DNA from 2 places in the Paractinoplanes abujensis genome. Region 1 is predicted to be linked to the other one. Evidence: riboswitches for the same ligand, from Rfam matches in the RefSeq annotation. Region 1 holds a riboswitch; the other holds the start of a gene.
What was found. Region 1 has a riboswitch for ZMP and ZTP ahead of BKA14_RS38155 (bifunctional 5,10-methylenetetrahydrofolate dehydrogenase/5,10-methenyltetrahydrofolate cyclohydrolase). Riboswitches for the same ligand answer to the same signal wherever they lie in the genome.
Positions count from the first base shown of each region.

Region 2: linked by a shared signal. The riboswitch ahead of BKA14_RS28745 (glycine hydroxymethyltransferase) and the one ahead of BKA14_RS38155 (bifunctional 5,10-methylenetetrahydrofolate dehydrogenase/5,10-methenyltetrahydrofolate cyclohydrolase) in region 1 are both predicted to bind ZMP and ZTP.

Region 1 is NZ_JACHMF010000001.1:8,280,117-8,285,447, forward strand. It holds gene BKA14_RS38145 (class I SAM-dependent RNA methyltransferase) at 1-1,149, shown strand, start outside; gene BKA14_RS38150 (carbonic anhydrase) at 1,209-1,895, shown strand; gene BKA14_RS38155 (bifunctional 5,10-methylenetetrahydrofolate dehydrogenase/5,10-methenyltetrahydrofolate cyclohydrolase) at 1,882-2,754, opposite strand; ZMP/ZTP riboswitch at 2,770-2,853, opposite strand; gene dxs (1-deoxy-D-xylulose-5-phosphate synthase) at 3,015-4,937, shown strand; gene BKA14_RS38165 (outer membrane protein assembly factor BamB family protein) at 4,995-5,331, shown strand, end outside.
Region 2 is NZ_JACHMF010000001.1:6,289,605-6,294,935, reverse strand. It holds gene BKA14_RS28750 (cation:proton antiporter) at 1-1,288, opposite strand, end outside; ZMP/ZTP riboswitch at 1,333-1,433, shown strand; gene BKA14_RS28745 (glycine hydroxymethyltransferase) at 1,452-2,876, shown strand; gene BKA14_RS28740 (L-dopachrome tautomerase-related protein) at 2,945-4,015, shown strand; gene BKA14_RS28735 (DEAD/DEAH box helicase) at 4,036-5,331, shown strand, end outside.

The DNA.
Region 1 (5,331 bases):
CACGGCCAGGTCGTGTTCGTCAGGCACGCGCTGCCCGGCGAGCGGGTGACGGCCGAGATCACCGAGCTGCACAAGGGGTTCGCGCGGGCCGACGCGGTCACGATCCACGAGCCGTCGCCGGACCGGGTCGAGCCGCCCTGCCCGTACGCGCGTCCGGGCCTGTGCGGCGGCTGCGATCTGCAACACGCCTCGGGCGACGCGCAGCGACGGTGGAAGGCGGCCGTCGTCGAGGAGCAGCTGCGGCGGCTGGCCAAGCTGACCTACGCCGTACGGGTCGAGGAACTGCCCGGTGGCCTACTGGGCTGGCGCAGCCGGGTGCGGTACGCCGTCGACGCGGCCGGGCGGGCCGGGCTGCTCAAGCACCGCTCGCACGAGGTGGTGGCGATCGACCGGTGCCGGATCGCGCACCCCGGCCTCCAGGCCCTCGACCTGCTGCAGCGGGAGTGGCCCGACGCCGACGCGCTGGAGGCGGTCGCGAGCACCGGCGGCGACGTGACTGTGCTGGCCCGCCCCACGGGCAGCGGCAAGACGCTGCCGCCGGACGATCCCGCCGAGGGCACGACGCTGGGCGGGGGCGGCCGGGTGCGGCTCACCGGCCCGGGCGAGGTGACCGAGCGGGCGGCCGGACGCGAGTGGCGGGTGCCGGCCGAGGGCTTCTGGCAGGTGCACCCGGCGGCGGCCGAGACCCTCGTGTCCACCGTGGTCGAGATGCTGCGCCCGGCCGCTGGGGAGACCGTCTGGGACCTGTACGGCGGGGCCGGGCTCTTCGCCGGGGCCGTCGCCGAGCACACCCACGGGCGTACGACGGTGGTCGAGGCCTCGCATCTCGGGGCGGCCGCGGCCCGGGAGAACGTGACCGCCGAGGTCGTCGAGGCCCGGGTCGACGCCGCGCTGTCCCGCCGCCGCGTCACCGGGCCGGTCGACCTGGTCGTGCTCGACCCGCCCCGCGCGGGGGCCGGGGCCAAGGTGGTGCGCTCGGTGGTGGCGGCCGGACCGCGGGCGGTGGCCTATGTGGCCTGTGACCCGGCCGCGCTCGCCCGCGACATCGCCACGTTTCGTGAGCTGGGCTGGAATCTGGTCACGCTGCGCGCCTTCGACTGCTTCCCGATGACCCAGCATGTGGAGTGCGTCGCTCTGTTGGAACCCTGACAGCCGGGGTGGTCCCAGATCAATAGACTCCGATCGCTTTCGCAGATCGGAGAAGATCCATGTCCATCGGACGTCGTTCCCTGCTCGCCGCGGGCGCCACCGCGCTCGCCGCGACAGTGGTCCCCACCGCGGCCCACGCCAGTGCCGAGCCTGCCTCGCCCGGCACCTACGACGAGGCCATCCGTGAGCTGCTGCGCGGCAACCGCCGCTTCGTCACCGGCCACCTGCGTCACCCGCACCAGAACGTCGCCGCGATCCACCGGCTGGCCGCGGCCCAGGACCCGTTCGTCATCACGCTCGGCTGCGCCGACTCCCGCGTACCGTCGGAACTGCTCTTCGACCAGGGCCTCGGCGACATCTTCGACAACCGGGTGGCCGGCAACATCGTCGACGACCTGCTGCTGGGCAGCATGGAATACGCCGTCGAGCACTTCGACCCGCCGCTGCTGCTGGTGCTCGGGCACGAGCGCTGCGGCGCGATCTCGGCCACGGTCGACATCCTCCGCAGCGGTGGCGAGGCCCCGGGGCACATCGCCGCCATCGTCGACGCGCTGACCCCGATCGTCGAGCCGGTGCTGAGCCTGCCCGGCGACCCGGTCGAGAACGGCGTCGTGGCCAACGTGCGGGCCCAGGTCGCGGCGCTCACCGCGAGCAGCCCGATCATCCGCGAGAAGGTCGAGGCCGGCCACCTCGGCGTGGCCGGCGCGCGTTACGACCTGGACACCGGGAAGGTCACTCTGCTGTAGCGACGGCCCGCTCGGCGGCGGTGATCGCGTTGCGGAACAGCATCGCCACCGTCGTCGGGCCCACCCCGCCGACCCGCGGGGTGATCGCCCCGGCGACGGCGGCGCACTCCTCGGCGACGTCGGGCAGCAGACGCTTGCCCTCGTAGCGGACCCCGGCGCCGATCACCGTGGCGCCCGGCCGGACGTGCTCGGGCTGGATGATGCCGGGCACCCCGGCCGCGGCGATCAGGATCTCGGCCCGCTTGGTGTAGCGCTCCCAGTCGGGCACACCGGTGTGCACCACGGTGACGGCGGCGTTGGCGGTGGGCCGCTTCTGAGCCAGCAGCATGGCCAGCGGACGGCCCAGGGTGGCCCCCCGGCCCAGGATGACGACCTCGCGCCCGGCCACCGGGATCTCGTAGTGGGCCAGCAGCGCCTCGATGCCGGCCGGGGTGCAGGGCAGCGGGCCGGGCAGGCCGACGGCGAGGCGGCCCATGTTGAGCGGGTGCATGCCGTCGACGTCCTTGTCGGGGTCGAGGGTCATCAGCGCCGCGTCGTAGTCGAGGTGGGCCGGGATCGGGTACTGGATGAGCACGCCGTGCACGTTCTTGTCGGCGTTGAGCTCGGCCACCACGTCGAGCAGCTGCTGCTGGGTGATGTCACCCGAGAGGTGCCGGTGCGGGGAGTCGAAGCCGAGCTCGGCGGCCTGCCGCTGCTTGATCCGGATGTAGCCGGCGCTGGCGTCGTCGTCGCCGACGAGCACGGTGGCCAGGCTGGGCGTCACGCCCTGGGCCTTGAGCTTGGCGGCGCGCTCGGAGACGTCGGCCAGCACGGCCTCGGCGACGGGCTTGCCGGGGAGAAGTCGGGCTTCTGAGGACATGCGACCACCTTGTCGCACGGGGGCCCAGGCGGTCGACTCCCCGTGACAGGCTCCCCGATGGTGTATCCATCCCCGGTGCCGCCAGTCGCCGTGGCTACCAAGGATGCCCGACCTGTCCAGGGCCGCCCCGGCCGGGTTGTTACTGTGCGGTAGATCACGGGAGATCGCAGGTTACGGTGATGCGTCGGTTGTGTGTAGGACCCGAGGAGGGCCCAACGGCTGGGATGCGCGGTCGCGACACGCCGATAGACTTTGCCCCCATGAGCGAATCCCTCCCCGCCCCCGACGGCATCCTGGCGACCGTCACCGAGCCCGGTGACCTCAAGCGCCTCAGCCCCGAGCAGCTGACCCTGCTGGCGGCGGAGATTCGCGACTTCCTGGTGGCCAAGGTGTCGCGCACCGGCGGCCACCTCGGCCCCAACCTCGGCGTGGTCGAGACCACCCTGGCCCTGCACCGCGTGTTCGACTCGCCCCGGGACCGGATCCTGTTCGACACCGGCCACCAGGCGTACGTGCACAAGATCGTCACCGGCCGGCAGGACGGCTTCGACCTGCTGCGCCGGCGCGGCGGACTGACCGGCTACCCGAGCCGGGCCGAGAGCGAGCACGACTTCATCGAGAACTCGCACGCCTCGACCGCCCTGTCCTACGCGGACGGCATGTCCAAGGCGTTCGCCCTGCGCGGCGAGGACCGGCACGTCGTGGCCGTGGTCGGCGACGGCGCGCTCACCGGCGGCATGTGCTGGGAGGCCCTCAACAACATCGCCGCGGCCAAGAACCGCCTGGTCATCGTCGTCAACGACAACGGCCGGTCGTACGCGCCGACCATCGGCGGCCTGGCCGACCACCTCTCCACGCTGCGGCTCAACCCCGGCTACGAAAAGGTGCTCGACCTGGTCAAGGACGCGCTGGGCTCGACACCGGTGGTGGGCAAGCCGGTCTACGAGGTGCTGCACGCGGTCAAGCGCGGCATCAAGGACGCGGTCAGCCCGCAGCCCATGTTCGAGGATCTCGGCATCAAATACCTGGGCCCGGTCGACGGGCACGACGTGCAGGCCATGGAGTCGGCGCTGCGCCGGGCCAAGGGCTTCGACGCGCCGGTCATCGTGCACGCGGTCACTCGCAAGGGTTACGGCTACCGTCCCGCCGAGCAGGACGAGGCCGACTGCCTGCACAGTCCGAGCAGCTTCGACGTCGAGACCGGCAAGTCGCTGGCCGCCTCCAAGCTCAAGTGGACGAGCGTCTTCGCCGACGAGCTGGTCAAGATCGCCGACGACCGGCCCGATGTGGTGGGCATCACCGCCGCCATGGCCGAGCCGACCGGCATCGCCGCACTGGCCAAGAAATACCCCGAGCGCTCGTACGACGTGGGCATCGCGGAGCAGCACGCGGTGACCAGCGCGGCCGGCCTGGCCATGGGCGGCCTGCACCCGGTCGTGGCGGTCTACGCCACGTTCCTCAACCGCGCCTTCGACCAGGTGCTCCTCGACGTGGCGATGCACGAGCTGCCCGTCACGTTCGTGCTCGACCGGGCCGGGATCACCGGCCCCGACGGCCCCAGCCACTACGGCATCTGGGACATGAGCGTCTTCGGTGTCGTGCCCGGGATGCGGATCGCCGCCCCGCGCGACGAGGCGACGCTGCGCGAGGAGCTGCGCGAGGCTCTCGCCGTCGACGACGGCCCGACGCTGGTCCGCTTCCCGACCGGCGCCGTGCCGGCCGCGTTGCCCGCGCTGCGCCGGGTCGGCCAGGTCGACCTGCTGCGGGAGGACGAGCGCAAGGACGTGCTGCTGGTCGCGGTCGGCTCGTTCGCCGGGCTGGGCCTCGAGGTCGCCGAGCGGCTGGCCGAGCAGGGCTTCGGGGTCACCGTGGCCGACCCGCGCTGGGTCCGCCCGGTGCCGATCGAGCTGACCGGCCTGGCCGCTCAGCACCGCCTGGTGGTCACGCTGGAGGACGGCATGCGGGCCGGCGGCGTGGGCGACGCGGTGGCCAGCGCCCTGCGGGACGCGGGGGTCGAGGTGCCGCTGCGCGACTTCGGCGTGCCGGCCGGGTTCCACCCGCACGGCACGCGGGCCGAGATCCTGACCGAGCTCGGACTCACCGCGCAGGACGTGGCGCGCGGTGTCACCGAGTGGGTGGCCAAGCTCGACGCGCAGCCCGCGAACGCGGAAATTCGCCGATAGGGTCGTTAAACGGACGGCGGTTGGGCAGTTCCGTTATCTGCTCGTTACTTTTGGGGCATGACGGTTCAGGGCAACACGGTGGTCATCGATCTGGGCCTGGAGCGGGGTGAACCCGATTCGTACGACGCGCCGCAACGCTCGACGTACCCGGGCTGGTTCCCCGCCGCCGTCCTGGCCGTGCTCGTGCTGCTCACCGCCGGGGCCTCGGCCGCGCCCGCCAAGCCGCCGTTCACCGAGGTGTTCAGCCTCAAGGTGGGGCCGGCCGACCCGTACGCGCTGACCGAGGACGGCCAGCTGCTGGCCCAGGCCTACGGCACGCTCGGCGCCTACGACCTCGACGACGGTGAGTCGCAGTGGGAGGCGGGGCAGGAGATCCCCGTCTACCGGCTGCGCC
Region 2 (5,331 bases), 2.0 Mb from region 1:
CCTGCAACAGCAGTGTGCCCAGCGTGACGAACAGGGCGATGGCCTGGATGGCGTCGCGACCGGGGAACTCCTGGCCCGACGCGGTGTGCTCGGGGATCGAGGCGGCGGCGGCCAGCGTGAGGATGCCACGCATGCCCGTCCAGCCCACCAGCACCATCTCCTTGGTGGTGGGCGCGGGCAGCGGCACCCCGCCCCGGCGTTCGTGCCGTTCGCGCCAGCGCTGGTAGCGGGCCCGGAAGTAGACGTCGGACTCGGCCCGGCGCTCCGTCCCGATCTCCTTGAGCCGCCAGCGCCCGAAGATGACGAACACGCCGGCCAGCCGCAGCACGATCGCCGCGACCAGCAGGACGGCCGCCGCCACCAGGGTGCGGGCCAGTCCCGGGTTCTCCGACTCGGCCAGTTCCGCCAGCACGAACTTCAGCTGCAGGCCGATGTACGCGAAGACGAACGTCTCGAGCAGGAAGTCGAGCACCCGCCAGACCTGTTCCTCCTGCAGCCGCGTCCGGTAGCCGCCCGGGTACTGATGTTGCGGGTCGAGCGTCAGGTTCACGCTGATCGAGAAGGCGGCCATGACCACGGCCAGGATGCCCGACGCGTGCACCTCCTCGGCGGCCAGGAACGCCGTGAACGGCACGAGCAGCACCAGTGACGTCTCGAGCGTCGGGTTCTGCAGCCGTTTGCGGATGCGCAGCGCGCCGTAGGCGAACAAGGCGCCGATGCCGAGCCCGATCGACGCCGTACGGAGAAACTCCAGGAACCCACCCGACCAGGTGGTGTGCTCACCGTTGACGGCGGCCACGGCGATGCTGAACAGGGTCAGCGCGGTGGCGTCGTTGACCAGGCTCTCGCCGGTGAGGATCGTGGTGGCCCGTTGCGGCAGCCCGATCTCGTCGCCGTGCGAGACGGTGGTGATCGTGTCGGGTGGGGCCAGCACCGCGCCCAGCACGAAGGCGACCGACAGCCCGAGCGTGGGCAGCAGCCACGACGACAGGAACCCGAGCGCGCCACAGGTGACCGCGACCAGCAGGACGCCGAGCGCCCAGATGGATCTGATGTTGGCCCCGAAGTTGGCGAACGAGGCGCCGCGGGTGGCCGAGTAGAGCAGCGGCGGGATGACGATCGCGAGGATGACCTCGCTCTCCAGCTCGAGGCGGGGCACCCCCGGGATGAACGACGCGGCGGCCGCCAGCACCACGATGATCATCCCTGGCTCGACCCCGCGGCGTCGTGCCATGGACGAGACGAAGATGCCCAGGCCGATGATGAGCAGGATCTGCACGCCGTTCACGATGATCAGGCTAGTGCCCGGGTCCGGCCCGCCGGGTATGCTCACCGACGGGCCGTGACTGGCGCGTCAAGGTGGTCAACCATCGGGGAGCGGCTCCGACGCCGAGCAGATCGGCGACGACCTGCCGTGCGCCTGGGCCTCTGCACAGTGATAGAGAGGTCCCATGTCCGAGCTGAACGCCGAATCCACCGCATTTCGCTCCGCCCTCGACGTGGTCCGGTCCGTCGAGCCGCGCATCGCCGACGCCATCGCCAAGGAGCTGACCGACCAGCGCGAGTCGCTCAAGCTGATCGCGAGCGAGAATTACGCCTCGCCGGCCGTGCTGCTCGCGATGGGCAACTGGCTGTCCGACAAATACGCCGAGGGCACGATCGGGCGCCGCTTCTACGCGGGCTGCCAGAACGTCGACACGGTCGAGTCGATCGCCGTCGAGCACGCGAAGGCCCTGTTCGACGCCCCCTACGCGTACGTGCAGCCGCACTCCGGCATCGACGCCAACCTCGTGGCCTACTGGGCGATCCTGGCCGACCGGGTCGAGGTGCCGTACCTGCAGAAGTTCGAGAAGCGTCAGATCAACAACCTGACCGACGCCGAGTGGGCCGAGCTGCGGCAGGCCTTCGGCAACCAGCGCATGCTGGGCATGTCGCTCGACGCGGGCGGCCACCTCACTCACGGCTTCCGGCCCAACATCTCGGGCAAGATGTTCGACCAGCGCTCGTACGGGGTCGACCCGGCCACCGGGCAGATCGACTACGCGGCCCTGCGCGAGACGGCCCGCGAGTTCAAGCCGCTGATCATCGTGGGCGGCTACTCGGCGTACCCCCGGAAGGTGAACTTCGCGACCCTGCGTGAGATCGCCGACGAGGTGGGCGCGACGTTCATGGTCGACATGGCGCACTTCGCCGGTCTGGTCGCGGGCAAGGTGTTCACCGGCGACTTCAGCCCGTTCCCGCACGCGCACATCGTCACCACCACCACGCACAAGTCGCTGCGCGGCCCGCGCGGTGGCGCCGTGTTCGCCCAGCCCGAGCTGTCCGAGCAGGTCGACCGGGGCTGCCCGATGGTGCTGGGCGGCCCGCTGGCCCACGTGATGGCGGCCAAGGCGATCGCGTTCGCCGAGGCCCGGCAGCCGTCGTTCGCCACCTACGCCCAGCAGATCGTCGCCAACAGCCAGGCGCTGGCCGAGGGCCTCACCAAGCGGGGCGTGCAGCTGGTCTCCGGCGGCACCGACAACCACCTGGTGCTGATCGACGTGCACCCGTTCGGCCTGACCGGTCGCCAGGCCGAGCAGGCCCTGCTCGACTCGGGCGTGGTCACCAACCGCAACGCGATCCCGAACGACCCGAACGGCGCCTGGTACACCTCGGGCATCCGGGTCGGCACCCCCGCCCTGACCTCGCGTGGCCTGGGCGTGGCCGAGATGGATCAGATCGCCGAGCTGATCCACACGGTTCTGGCCGGCACCACCCCCGACGCCACGTCGAAGGCCAAGTTCCACCTCGACCCGGCCGTCTCCGACCGCGTCCACAAGCAGGCGGCCGAGCTGCTGGCCGGCTTCCCGCTCTACCCCAGCGTCGACCTGGGCTGACCGACGTCCTGAGGCTCCAGGTCCGTCCTGGAGCCTTAGGGCTCGCCTCCGCGGGTATGCGGCGCGGCGTGAGCGATCAAACCCTCGAAACCGTCCACCTCTTCAAGGCCGGCCCGATGCCCACCGGGGTCGCCGTCTCCCGCAACGGCCGCATCTTCGTCAACTTCCCCAAGTGGGGTGACGACGTCCGGTACACGGTGGCGGAGATCCGCGACGGCGAGCCGGTTCCCTATCCCGATCTCGACTGGAACACCCCGAACGGCGACGCCGACCCCGAGGCGCTGGTCTCGGTGCAGAGCGTGGTCGTCGACCCGGCCGACCGCCTGTGGATCCTCGACACCGGCAGCCCGATGTTCCAGCCCACCGAGCACGGCGGCCCCAAGCTGGTCTGCGTCGACCTGACCACCGACCAGGTCGTCCGCACCATCCTGTTCGACCCGGACGTCGCCCTGCCGACCACCTACCTCAACGACGTGCGGTTCGATCTGCGCCGTAACGCCGCCTTCATCACCGATTCGGCCGATCAGGGGCCCAACGGCCTGATCGTGGTCGACCTGCACACCGGCCAGGCCTGGCGGCGGCTGCACGACCACCCGTCGACCAAGGCGCTGCCCCCGGCCGACATGCTGCCGATCGTCGAGGGCCGGCCGTTCCTGGAACGGCCGAAGGACGGCCCGCCGAGCCCGGTCACGATGGGCGCCGACGGCATCGCGATCGCCGCCGACGGGTCGCGCGTCCACTACTGCCCGCTGATCTCGCGGCGCTGGCACAGTGTCTCCGCCGACGCGCTGTTCGACCGGGGGATGAGCGACGCCGACGTGGCCGCCACCGTCGTCGACGAGGGCGACAAGGGCGGCGGCTCGGACGGGCTCGAGACCGACGACCAGGGCCGGTTCTACCTCACCGACTGGGAACACCGGGCGGTGCTGCGCCGCAACACCGACGGCTCCTTCGAGACCCTGGCCCACGACCCGCGGCTGCTCTGGCCGGACACGATGGCGGTGGCCGACGGCTACGTCTACGTGACCGCCAACCAGCTGCACCGCCAGGCCAAATACCAGCAGGACGAGGATCGCCGCGAGTACCCGTACGCGTTGTTCCGCATCCCGATCGACGCCGGGCCGGTCGCGCTGCGCTGACGGCGGTAACCTCGGGCGCGATGGTGCCGTCGCGTGTGCTCGAGGTGCTGGCCGAACTGGCTCCGGCGGGGAACGACCGTGAGCTGGACGTCAGCCGGGGTGGCCCGCTGATCTGGCTGGACGACGCGGAGAAGGTCGGCCGTACCAGGGAGGCCAACCGGCTCGCCGCGATCGGGGCGCTGCACCGGGAGGAAAGGCCGCTGCGCCGCGGCTGGGGGTTCCTGGTCGGGCGCACCGAGGTCGAGGGCAAGCCGCGCAAGATCCGGGTGCCGTTGCTGAGCCAGCCCGTGCAGCTGGAACGCGGACTGCTCGGCTACCGCATCGCCCCGGCAGGCGACGTCGAGATCACGCCGCTGATCGCCGACCGCGCGCTCGCGGCCGCGCTGGAGGCGGCGCCGGGGGTGGCCGGGCCGGGCTGGCTGGAGGCGACCGGGAGCAAGGCGTGGCTGTGGTCGGCCGCCGAGGCGACCGGGCTGCCGGTGGACGCGCTGGCCACCGGGCGCCGCGCTCCCGACGACCGGGTCGTGCTGGTGCCGGAGCCCGCGCTGTTCGTGGTGCGGGACGTCTTCGGGGCCGGTCTCGCCGACGGCCTGCGCAGCTGGGCGGGCCGCGACCTGGCGGGCACGGCCCTGGCCGCGCTCTACGACACCTGTGCGGAGTCCGAGGAGGACCATGCGGACGTGGTGTCGCCGCTGCCGCTGAGCGAGGCGCAGGCGGAGGTGGTGCGCCGGGTGCGCACGGCCCCGATCACCGTGGTCTCGGGGCCGCCGGGCAACGGCAAGAGCCACACCGTCGTCGCGGCCGCGCTCGAGGTGGTGCACCGCGGCGGGTCCGTGCTCGTGGCCACCCAGTCCTCGCATGCCGCGGAGGTGCTGGCCGGGCTGCTGGGCCGCTATCCGGGGCCGGTTCCGGTGCTGTTCGGTGACGCGGCGCGGCGGGAGAGCCTGGCCACCGAGCTCACCGCCGGCCTCGACGGCGGCGCGACCGACGACGACCTGCGGGCCGACGCCGAGGCGGTCCGGTGCGCGCTTGCGGCCGTACGGGAACTCCGGTCCGAGGTGACGGCGGCGCTCGAGCTCGAAAGGCGGGCGGCCGAGCTGCCGGAATGGCAACCCCGGCTCGCGGGACTGGCCGCCGAGGTGCCCGGTGCCTTTCGCGACGGCGTCGACGTGGACCGGGTCGTAGCCCGGCTCGACCGGGGTGGACTGGCCCGCTGGTGGACGTTGCGGCGGATGGGATCAGCCGAACACGTAAGGGATGCTCTGGCCGCGGCCGCCGCCCAGCGCGCCGCCGCCCACCTCGCCGCGACCGGCGGC